2 regions of the Lysinibacillus sp. ACHW1.5 genome follow, and region 2 is predicted to be linked to the other one. Evidence: a T-box and tRNA genes for the amino acid it is inferred to sense, from the RefSeq annotation. Region 2 holds a T-box; the other holds one or more tRNA genes.

Region 1 (4,918 bases), 2.0 Mb from region 2:
CAGCATTTAGCCCATTAGAAGTACCCGCAGGCGTCTTTACTGCTGCTATCGGTGCTCCTTACTTTATCTATTTATTATTTAGAAACCCTAAAAAATAAAGGAGTCTATACTACATGACTGAATCTTTATTAACCAAATCCCTAACATTAAGTTATGGTGATTTTAATATTATCGAAGATCTCAATTTATCTATTCCTTTGAATGAAATTACTGTATTAATCGGAGCGAATGGCTGTGGAAAATCCACACTCTTACGCTCCATTGCTCGATTATTAAAACCTAAAAAAGGCTCCGTTTTATTAGACGGTGAGGATATTTTTAAATTATCAACAAAACAAGTGGCTAAAAACCTCTCTATTCTTCCTCAATCTCCTGTTGCACCAGAAGGGTTAACTGTCCTACAACTTGTGAAACAAGGTCGCTATCCTTACCAGAGTTGGCGACAACAGTGGACTGAAAAGGATGAAGAAATCGTTTTAAACGCTTTAAAAGCTACAGGCACTGAGCATTTACAAGATAGACCAGTAGATGAGCTATCAGGAGGACAACGTCAACGTGCTTGGATAGCTATGACGCTTGCTCAAGATACAGATATCATTCTTTTAGACGAGCCTACGACATACTTAGATTTAACTCATCAAATAGACGTTTTAGATTTACTATACGAATTGAACCAACAGCAAAAGCGAACTATTATTATGGTCCTACATGATATTAATCTTGCTTGTCGCTATGCCGATCATATTATTACAGTGCGTGACCGTGGTGTCTATCGTCAAGGGAAACCAGAAGAAATTATGACCACTGATTTAGTTAATCATGTGTTTGACCTTGATTGCCAAATGACGACAGATCCAATCTTTGGTACACCTCTTTGCATCCCATATGGAAAAGGACGAAAAATTTAATCACTATTTTAAAAAAAAACAAGCCTACACAGTTTAATCATTCTGTGTAGGCTTTCATTTATTATAGCTAAGTTATAAATCTAAATATCAAGTAAATTAAAAAGTGCAGTAGATGTAAATTCATCTACTGCACTTAGTATGACCCGTACGGGATTCGAACCCGTGTTACCGCCGTGAAAGGGCGGTGTCTTAACCACTTGACCAACGGGCCCATGGCGGAGAAGGAGGGATTTGAACCCTCGCGCCGGTTACCCGACCTACACCCTTAGCAGGGGCGCCTCTTCAGCCTCTTGAGTACTTCCCCAAAATAAAAAATGGCTCCGAAGGCAGGACTCGAACCTGCGACAACCTGATTAACAGTCAGGTGCTACTACCAACTGAGCTACTTCGGAATAATGGTGGGCCTAAATGGACTCGAACCATCGACCTCACGCTTATCAGGCGTGCGCTCTAACCAGCTGAGCTATAGGCCCTTGGAGCGGGTGATGGGAATCGAACCCACGACATCAGCTTGGAAGGCTGAGGTTTTACCATTAAACTACACCCGCATAAATGGTGGGTCAGGACGGAATCGAACCGCCGACACTTAGAGCTTCAATCTAATGCTCTACCAACTGAGCTACTGACCCATTTCGTCCATGCTAAGCTTTCTCACTCTTTTGCTTCTCATGACTTTTATTTTAAAAATGGCGGTCCCGACCGGGATCGAACCGGCGATCTCCTGCGTGACAGGCAGGCATGTTAACCGCTACACCACGGGACCTTTTGGTTGCGGGGGCCGGATTTGAACCAACGACCTTCGGGTTATGAGCCCGACGAGCTACCACTGCTCCACCCCGCGATAATTTTATGTTGTTTCGAGTTTTTAAAGCACCATTTATAAAAATTTAAAACTGGAGGAGGTAGAGGGATTCGAACCCCCGCGCGGTGTTACCCGCCTGTCGGTTTTCAAGACCGATCCCTTCAGCCAGACTTGGGTATACCTCCGTTACAATATATAAATGGTGGACCTTGCAGGACTCGAACCTGCGACCGGACGGTTATGAGCCGTCTGCTCTAACCAACTGAGCTAAAGGTCCTTTAAGATGGCGGCAGAGGGGATCGAACCCCCGACCTTACGGGTATGAACCGTACGCTCTAGCCAGCTGAGCTACGCCGCCAGGATCTTTATACTGGTTAATTTACTTATGGTGGAGCCTAGCGGGATCGAACCGCTGACCTCCTGCGTGCAAGGCAGGCGCTCTCCCAGCTGAGCTAAGGCCCCATAATTTTTTGGAAATGGTCGGGAAGACAGGATTCGAACCTGCGACCCCTTGGTCCCAAACCAAGTGCTCTACCAAGCTGAGCTACTTCCCGTTGTTCTTATGGCGCGCCCGACAGGAGTCGAACCCATAACCTTCTGATCCGTAGTCAGACGCTCTATCCAATTGAGCTACGGGCGCATTTAAAATGGTGCCGAGGACCGGAATCGAACCGGTACGGTAGTCACCTACCGCAGGATTTTAAGTCCTGTGCGTCTGCCAGTTCCGCCACCCCGGCACATTTGGAGCGGAAGACGAGGTTCGAACTCGCGACCCCCACCTTGGCAAGGTGGTGTTCTACCACTGAACTACTTCCGCATGTGCATAAGCTTTTTTATCTGGCAATGAAAATAATGGTGCGGGTGAAGGGAGTCGAACCCCCACGCCTTGCGGCGCTAGATCCTAAGTCTAGTGCGTCTGCCAATTCCGCCACACCCGCTTATTATTATTTAAAAATGGTGAGCCATGAAGGACTCGAACCTTCGACCCTCTGATTAAAAGTCAGATGCTCTACCAACTGAGCTAATGGCTCGAAAAAATGGTGCCGGCTATAGGAATCGAACCCACGACCTACTGATTACAAGTCAGTTGCTCTACCTGCTGAGCTAAACCGGCATATGGTGGAGGATGACGGGCTCGAACCGCCGACCCTCTGCTTGTAAGGCAGATGCTCTCCCAGCTGAGCTAATCCTCCTGGGTATTATGCCTAGCGACGTCCTACTCTCACAGGGGGAAGCCCCCAACTACCATCGGCGCTAAAGAGCTTAACTTCCGTGTTCGGTATGGGAACGGGTGTGACCTCTTTGCCATCATCACTAGACTTTGTTATGTATCTTGTTTTGAAGTTGTTTACCTGTCCTTCAAGACAAGAATTATTGTATAACGTTTTCTAACATTGTGCAATACTTTTTTATAAAAAAAAGAAATTATTACTTTTTAAAGATATTTTTGTTAAGTAAGAGAAAATATTGCCCTGCAAAATATTATAGCAATTGTTGGTTCAAAAGAAAACAATTATTTTATTTGGCCGATATTATTAGCTTATAATCTATTTCAATACAAGTGAAGAATATAGATAATCCTTCACTCGTCTATTCATTAAATATTTGAAAGCTCTATTTTTAATTTTACAATATCCTCAAGTGTAGTGGCGGGACCAAAAGATATTCTAAAAAATTGGCGTGCCGCTTCCAAAGAGAATCCCATTGATAGAATAGCCTTTGTTCCCGATTTACTACGAATATCACATGCACTACCTGTAGAGATACAGATTCCCGCCTCATTTAACTTTAAAAGAACATATTGCCCCTCTACTTTTTCCATCATTACCCCACAAATATTAGGTAGTTGCTGTTTACACTCAACGAGCTGACATTTTTCAGGTAAATTATTTTCAAAATAATTTCTTAGCGTTTCATAATGTTGCAATTCATATTGATAGTTTTCAATTGCCGCGGCAAAGGCCACGATTGCAGGAGTATCTAATGTCCCCCCTCTAAGACCCCTCTCATGTGTCAAACCCGGTGTTAATGCAGGTACTCTGATTGCAGGGTTCAGATATATAGCACCACAGCCCTTTGGTCCGCCTATTTTATGAGCCGAGATGGTAATCGCATCTGCCCCTTTTGGTATAGCTAGTTTGCCAAATGATTGTACACAATCAACATGACAGAATATATTTGATTTTCTTGCCATCTTTACGATTTTCTCTACAGGCTGGATTGAACCAATTTCAGAATTGACATGTTGAATGGTAATCAAAGCAGTCTCTTCCCGGATTGCTTGTTGCAATTGCCCCAGATCCACACAACCATCCTTCTGCAAAGGTAATTTTGTTACAGTAAAGCCCTTTTTCTCAAGTGTATTCAAAGCCGCATGCACTGACGTATGCTCAGCTTGAGATGAAATAATGTGTTTTCCTTTTTTTGAGGCTAGCGCTAACGACAAGATGGCTATGAGATTTCCTTCTGTTCCACTACCCGTAAAAATTACGCCATCACTAGTTACACCTAGGGCTTGGGCTACAACCTCCCTTGATTGCTGGACAAAATAAAAAGCTTGTCCCCCTAAATCATGCAAACTCGCACTATTTCCATAATACCGTTGTGCCACCTCTACATATGCCTCAAGAGATTCCCTCATCATAGGTGATGTTGCAGCATAATCCATATAAATCATCGTCTTCTTCCTCTCTTGTTCATCAGGTCTTGTTTTCTTTTATATTTTATGTAAAGATAAGTGTCAAGACAACTGTAAAGAAGGTATAACGATGGATGTAAAGACAGACATCCTTATAATTGGTAGTGGTATTGCTGCACTTCAGGCTGCTTTAGTGCTTGAAAAACATTTTCAAATACAAATTGTTACAAAATCATCTGTATATATGAGTAGTTCTTATCGTGCACAAGGTGGGATTGCTGCTGTTACCAGTGAGGAGGATCATATTCAACATCATATTGCTGATACATTGAAAGCTGGAGAGTATCATCATGAGAAAAGGCATGTTAAAACACTTATAAAAGATGGCACTGAGATTATGCAAAACTATCTAAAGGATGGCCTCCCTGTTGATCGGCAGGTCGATGGAAAACCTGTTTTAGGACTTGAAGGAGCACATAGTCATCATCGTATTCTACATGCAGGTGGTGATCGTACTGGTCAGATTTTCATAGATTACTTGCTTCATAAACTTTCGCCCAAAACAAAGAT
Region 2 (4,918 bases):
TTATTGTCATGACCCTCGATATAGACTACGTCTTTGGCAATATCAAGATAGAATGAAGATAACTCTACAGCAACGAAATTATTGACTACATGATAGACAGCAGCAAAATCATAGCGATCATAGGCAGCACGTACAGTTTTTAAGACATCCTGTAAGCGCATATACACATATTGATCCATTTCACGAAGCTCAGCATAACTTACACGATCTTTCGTAGGATCGAAATCAGCAATATTGCCGTGCAAGAAACGGAAAGTATTACGAATTTTACGATACACCTCAGATACTTGCTTTAACATATCCATAGAGATGCGCACATCTGCTGTATAATCAACAGAAGCAACCCATAAACGAAGTATGTCTGCTCCATACTGATCCATTACTTTTTGCGGAATAATCACATTCCCTAAAGATTTACTCATTTTACGTCCTTCACCATCAAGTACAAAACCATGTGTTAAAAGTCCTTTGTATGGTGCATAGCCGTTAATAGCTACAGATGTAATAAGAGAGGAATTAAACCAACCACGATGTTGGTCAGAACCCTCTAAATAGAGATCAGCTGGATATTTCATACCACGTTCTACTAGTACACCTTGGTGTGATGAACCGGAATCAAACCATACATCCATAATATCATTTTCTTTTGTAAATTCGCCGTTCGGGCTACCTGGATGTGTAAAGCCTTCTGGTAATAACTCTTTTGCTGTTTTTTGGAACCAAATATTTGATCCATTCTCACGGAATAATGCTGAGACATGACTAATTGTTTGAGGTGTAATAATAGGTTCACCATTTTCAGCATAGAAAATCGGAATCGGCACACCCCACGCACGTTGACGTGAAATTACCCAGTCTCCACGATCACGAATCATATTATAAAGACGAGTTTCTCCCCAAGCTGGTGTAAATGCTGTTGCTTTTACAGCCTCTAATAACTCCCCACGGAATGCTTCAACAGATGCAAACCATTGTGGTGTCGCACGATAAATAACAGGCTTTTTCGTACGCCAGTCATGTGGATAGGAGTGCGTAAAGAAATCAAGCTTTTCTAACGCTCCTACTTCTTTTAGTTTTTCTGTGACGAGTTTATTTGCATCATTATAAAACACGCCTTCAAAACCAGGTGCTTCATCTGTATAACAGCCACTATTATCAAGAGGGCTAAGAATACCTAAACCATACTGTTTACCAATATGATAATCGTCTTCACCATGCCCTGGGGCTGTATGAACACAACCTGTACCCGCTTCAGCAGTTACGTGTTCACCTACCATAATAAGCGATTCACGATCGTAGAATGGATGTTGTGCTACAATACGATCTAATGCCTCTCCTTTTACCTCTTGGACAACCTCATAGTCTACCCATCCAAGCGTAGTTGCCACTGACTCTAATAACTCTTTGGCAATGATGAATTTTTTATTAGCCACTGCAACTACTACATAGATAAATTCAGGATTCAAAGAAATCCCTAAGTTTGCTGGTAATGTCCATGGTGTTGTTGTCCAAATGATAAATTTAGCATCTGCTGGAACAACACCCTTCGCATCCTTAATTGCAAAGCTTACATAAATGGATGGAGATTTGATGTCCTTATATTCAATTTCAGCTTCCGCCAAAGCAGATTCAGAAGAAGGAGACCAATAAACCGGCTTTAACCCTTTATAGATATAACCTTTTTCCGCCATTTTACCGAATACTTCAATTTGACGAGCTTCAAACTCAGGCTTTAATGTAATATATGGATTTTCCCAATCACCTCGAATGCCTAGACGGCGGAATTGGGCACGTTGATTGTCAATTTGCTCATAAGCATACTCTTCACAAAGTTGGCGGAATGCTGCTACTGACATCTCTTTGCGTTTTACACCTTTGTTAGTCAATGCTTGCTCAATTGGTAAACCATGTGTATCCCAACCTGGAATATAATTGACATGGTAGCCAGTCATGGAGCGATGACGTGTAATCATATCCTTCAATACTTTATTTAGAGCATGGCCGATATGGATATCACCATTTGCATAGGGAGGACCATCATGTAGAACAAATTCTGGTCGACCTTCCGTACGTTCCATCTGTAATTTGTTAATATCCATGCCATTCCATTTTTCTTGCATTTTTGGCTCATTTGCCGGTAAATTTCCACGCATTGGGAAATCTGTTTTTGGCATTAATAAAGTATCTTTGTATTCAACCATTAAAATTCCTCCTTTATTTTACACAAACAGGTAGACATTTTTCTCATAAGACAGTTATTGGCAAACTTATCTAAAACGATTCGGAAACAAACAAAAAAAGCCCTCAATCCCACTAAGGGACGAGAAGCTTCTACTCGCGGTACCACCCTAATTGTAGTACAAAAAATTGCACTACCTCTTAAAAGCACGTTTAACGTCGTGCATCACGAAATAACCTACTTTTTTCAGTTATTTAGCTCAGAAGTGATGTTCAATGCTAGTTGTATGTTTGGGCTCTCACTGTCCCCAAATCGCTTAACAACGCCTAACAAATACTGTCTTCGTCTCTGCTTTTATGCATATCTGTTCAAAATAATTACTATTACAAAGTATATGAAATTCAAACAATCGCGTCAAGTTTCATTTGTCAATTACAGCAATTAAAAAGAAAAGTTAAATATCCTCAGAATCCTGTGCTTCTTCAACAGATGCTTGAATTTCTGTTAAATCGATATCATATTGCAGCAAATGATCCCAGTCATCTGCATTAAGTAAATCCAGCTGTGCTTCTACAAGCATCTTGAAACGATTACGAAATACCTTAGATTGCTTTTTAAGCTCATCAATTTCAATCGTCACCTTACGAGCCTTCGTCAAAGCTTCATTGACAATTCGATCAGCATTTTTTTCAGCTTCTTTTACAATGAGTTTTGCCTCTTTTTGAGAATTTCTTCTCACTTCATCAGCCGCTTCTTGTGCAACGACAATAGACTTCTGCAAAGTTTCTTCTAAGGAGTTGAAATGTCTCGCTTGTTCTAAAGCCATCTCTAATTGCTTATCAACCTCTTTTTTTTCACGAAGCAGAATTTCATAGTCTTTAATAATCTGATCTAAAAATTCATTTACTTCATCTTCAGCATAACCTCTGAAGGCTTTTGTAAACTCCTTATTATGTATATCAATAGGTGATAATGGCATACAATCCTTCTCTCCTTTACATGTACATTCGTAATTTCTATTATACAATTGTTCCGACAACTTAGCAGTAAAAATTAATGAAATTTACTTCACTTTCAGCTTTTTTGGGCCAATCGACCGACTTGAAGACGGATTTTATCTTTTTTAGTTCGGCCTTCAGTCATAATAATTTTCATCCGTCCACTTCCACGTATCGATAAAATATCTCCCTCCTGTAATTCAAAAGCAACTGTATCTCTTTCTGTCCAATTTACACGAACTTTTTTTCCAGTTATTAAAGCTTGAGCTTTTTGGCGTGATACATTTAATACAGTCGCAATAATTACATCTAAGCGCATGGAAGATACTGTATGAGATTCCTCCAACCATTCTTCCTCATTTACAATAAGGGAATCCGCTTCTTTTAAAGACTCAATATGCACCTTAACTTTACCAATACCTGTTAAATGTAACCGAACATATTCTGCTACCTCTTGGGCTACAACGAATTGCACCTGCTGATCATTTACCCGAATATCACCAAACTTGCCACGGTTTAAACCTAATGAAAGCAACGCACCTAAAACATCAGGATGTCGTAATTGGACAAATTTCACTGGATATTGAATCGTAAATGCCACTAACTGAAAGTCCTCCTCTATCACTTCATAGTAAGTAGGAAAAATAAGCATACGCTGCCTCTCCGCCTCTTCAAATAAACCTGTGCATGCAGTTTTTAGCGTATCATCTTGCCCGATAATCGATGTCACAATAAAACGCTGTCTTGGATCAAGAAAATCTGTCAGCTTAGGCGCATAACGATCTTCAACCTCACGCTGCCAGCTTATTACCTGTTCAATAAAGGGCTGTTCATCTTTTCGAAAATGCTGGATTAAGTGTTCCATCTTGTTGTCTCCTCTTTCACTAGTTCCTTTTTGCTTTGTTAGTTGGAAACTTAGTATTCCCAATTCATAACGTTTGGACGTCATTGTTTTAATATTTTTTATTAGTCGCTTTGTAGCGAGGATAATTAAAATAAATAAAAAATCCCCACCAAAACGTGAGGATTTATTTCTAAGCGAACATAAAATATATTTTCTGAATGACTATATAAAGCCCTCTTTCTATAAAATTCAGCATAAAGATGGCCACAATTGGCGAAATATCAATCATACCAAGAGGCGGAATGAATTTCCTAAAAATACCTAAATATGGCTCACAAACTTTTTCAAGCATGCGACCAATTGCTGAATTTTGAGCGGCAGGCACCCAAGACATTAAGATATATGCAATTAGCATGAATGAGTAAATCTTAAATGCTAATGATACATAACCAAGTATAATAAAAAAAGTCATATAAACTACAATCCTCGCTATTAATTATCGTCTAAAATAAAGTTTGTAATTTCACCAGTCACTTCTACATTATCTGGCGTACAAAGGAAGATATCTTTACCAATACGTTGAATATCTCCAGCAAGAGCATAGACTGTGCCACTTAAAAAATCAATAATGCGTTTGCCTTGCTCTCTTTCGATACGTTGCAAATTGACAATTGTTGCACGTTTATTTTTTAAATGCTCTGCGATATCTTGTGCTTCTGCATAAACTCTCGGTTCTATTAAAACAACTTTTGCTCCCTTAGAACTCATAGCTGCCTGCAAACTGACAATGTTATTAGGAGTTGCTGTGCTTTGTGGCATGATTTCATGAATAGGTGCTTTGCGTTCTTTCATCATTTTTTTTGGCTTAACTGAATGAATCGGTTGCTGTTGTTGTAT

The links. The T-box of region 2 lies ahead of ileS (isoleucine--tRNA ligase). A T-box ahead of a tRNA ligase gene usually reads a tRNA of that ligase, here a tRNA-Ile.
Region 1: it has a tRNA-Ile gene. The T-box ahead of ileS (isoleucine--tRNA ligase) is inferred to sense a tRNA for this amino acid. The anticodon was not compared.

The regions. Positions count from the first base shown of each region.
Region 1 covers NZ_CP091777.1:3,520,540-3,525,457, forward strand. Annotated here, with positions in the region: gene L6W14_RS17535 (FecCD family ABC transporter permease) at 1-98, shown strand, start outside; gene L6W14_RS17540 (ABC transporter ATP-binding protein) at 114-908, shown strand; tRNA gene L6W14_RS17545 (tRNA-Glu) at 1,048-1,119, opposite strand; tRNA gene L6W14_RS17550 (tRNA-Ser) at 1,122-1,212, opposite strand; tRNA gene L6W14_RS17555 (tRNA-Asn) at 1,224-1,300, opposite strand; tRNA gene L6W14_RS17560 (tRNA-Ile) at 1,305-1,381, opposite strand; tRNA gene L6W14_RS17565 (tRNA-Gly) at 1,383-1,456, opposite strand; tRNA gene L6W14_RS17570 (tRNA-Phe) at 1,462-1,537, opposite strand; tRNA gene L6W14_RS17575 (tRNA-Asp) at 1,596-1,671, opposite strand; tRNA gene L6W14_RS17580 (tRNA-Met) at 1,675-1,749, opposite strand; tRNA gene L6W14_RS17585 (tRNA-Ser) at 1,803-1,895, opposite strand; tRNA gene L6W14_RS17590 (tRNA-Ile) at 1,911-1,987, opposite strand; tRNA gene L6W14_RS17595 (tRNA-Met) at 1,995-2,068, opposite strand; tRNA gene L6W14_RS17600 (tRNA-Ala) at 2,097-2,172, opposite strand; tRNA gene L6W14_RS17605 (tRNA-Pro) at 2,188-2,264, opposite strand; tRNA gene L6W14_RS17610 (tRNA-Arg) at 2,274-2,350, opposite strand; tRNA gene L6W14_RS17615 (tRNA-Leu) at 2,359-2,447, opposite strand; tRNA gene L6W14_RS17620 (tRNA-Gly) at 2,453-2,527, opposite strand; tRNA gene L6W14_RS17625 (tRNA-Leu) at 2,564-2,648, opposite strand; tRNA gene L6W14_RS17630 (tRNA-Lys) at 2,666-2,741, opposite strand; tRNA gene L6W14_RS17635 (tRNA-Thr) at 2,749-2,824, opposite strand; tRNA gene L6W14_RS17640 (tRNA-Val) at 2,828-2,903, opposite strand; rRNA gene rrf (5S ribosomal RNA) at 2,914-3,029, opposite strand; gene L6W14_RS17650 (cysteine desulfurase family protein) at 3,308-4,378, opposite strand; gene nadB (L-aspartate oxidase) at 4,479-4,918, shown strand, end outside.
Region 2 covers NZ_CP091777.1:940,864-945,781, reverse strand. Annotated here, with positions in the region: gene ileS (isoleucine--tRNA ligase) at 1-2,201, opposite strand, end outside; T-box leader at 2,314-2,537, opposite strand; gene L6W14_RS04360 (DivIVA domain-containing protein) at 2,634-3,158, opposite strand; gene L6W14_RS04355 (YlmH family RNA-binding protein) at 3,254-4,042, opposite strand; gene L6W14_RS04350 (YggT family protein) at 4,212-4,493, opposite strand; gene L6W14_RS04345 (cell division protein SepF) at 4,514-4,918, opposite strand, start outside.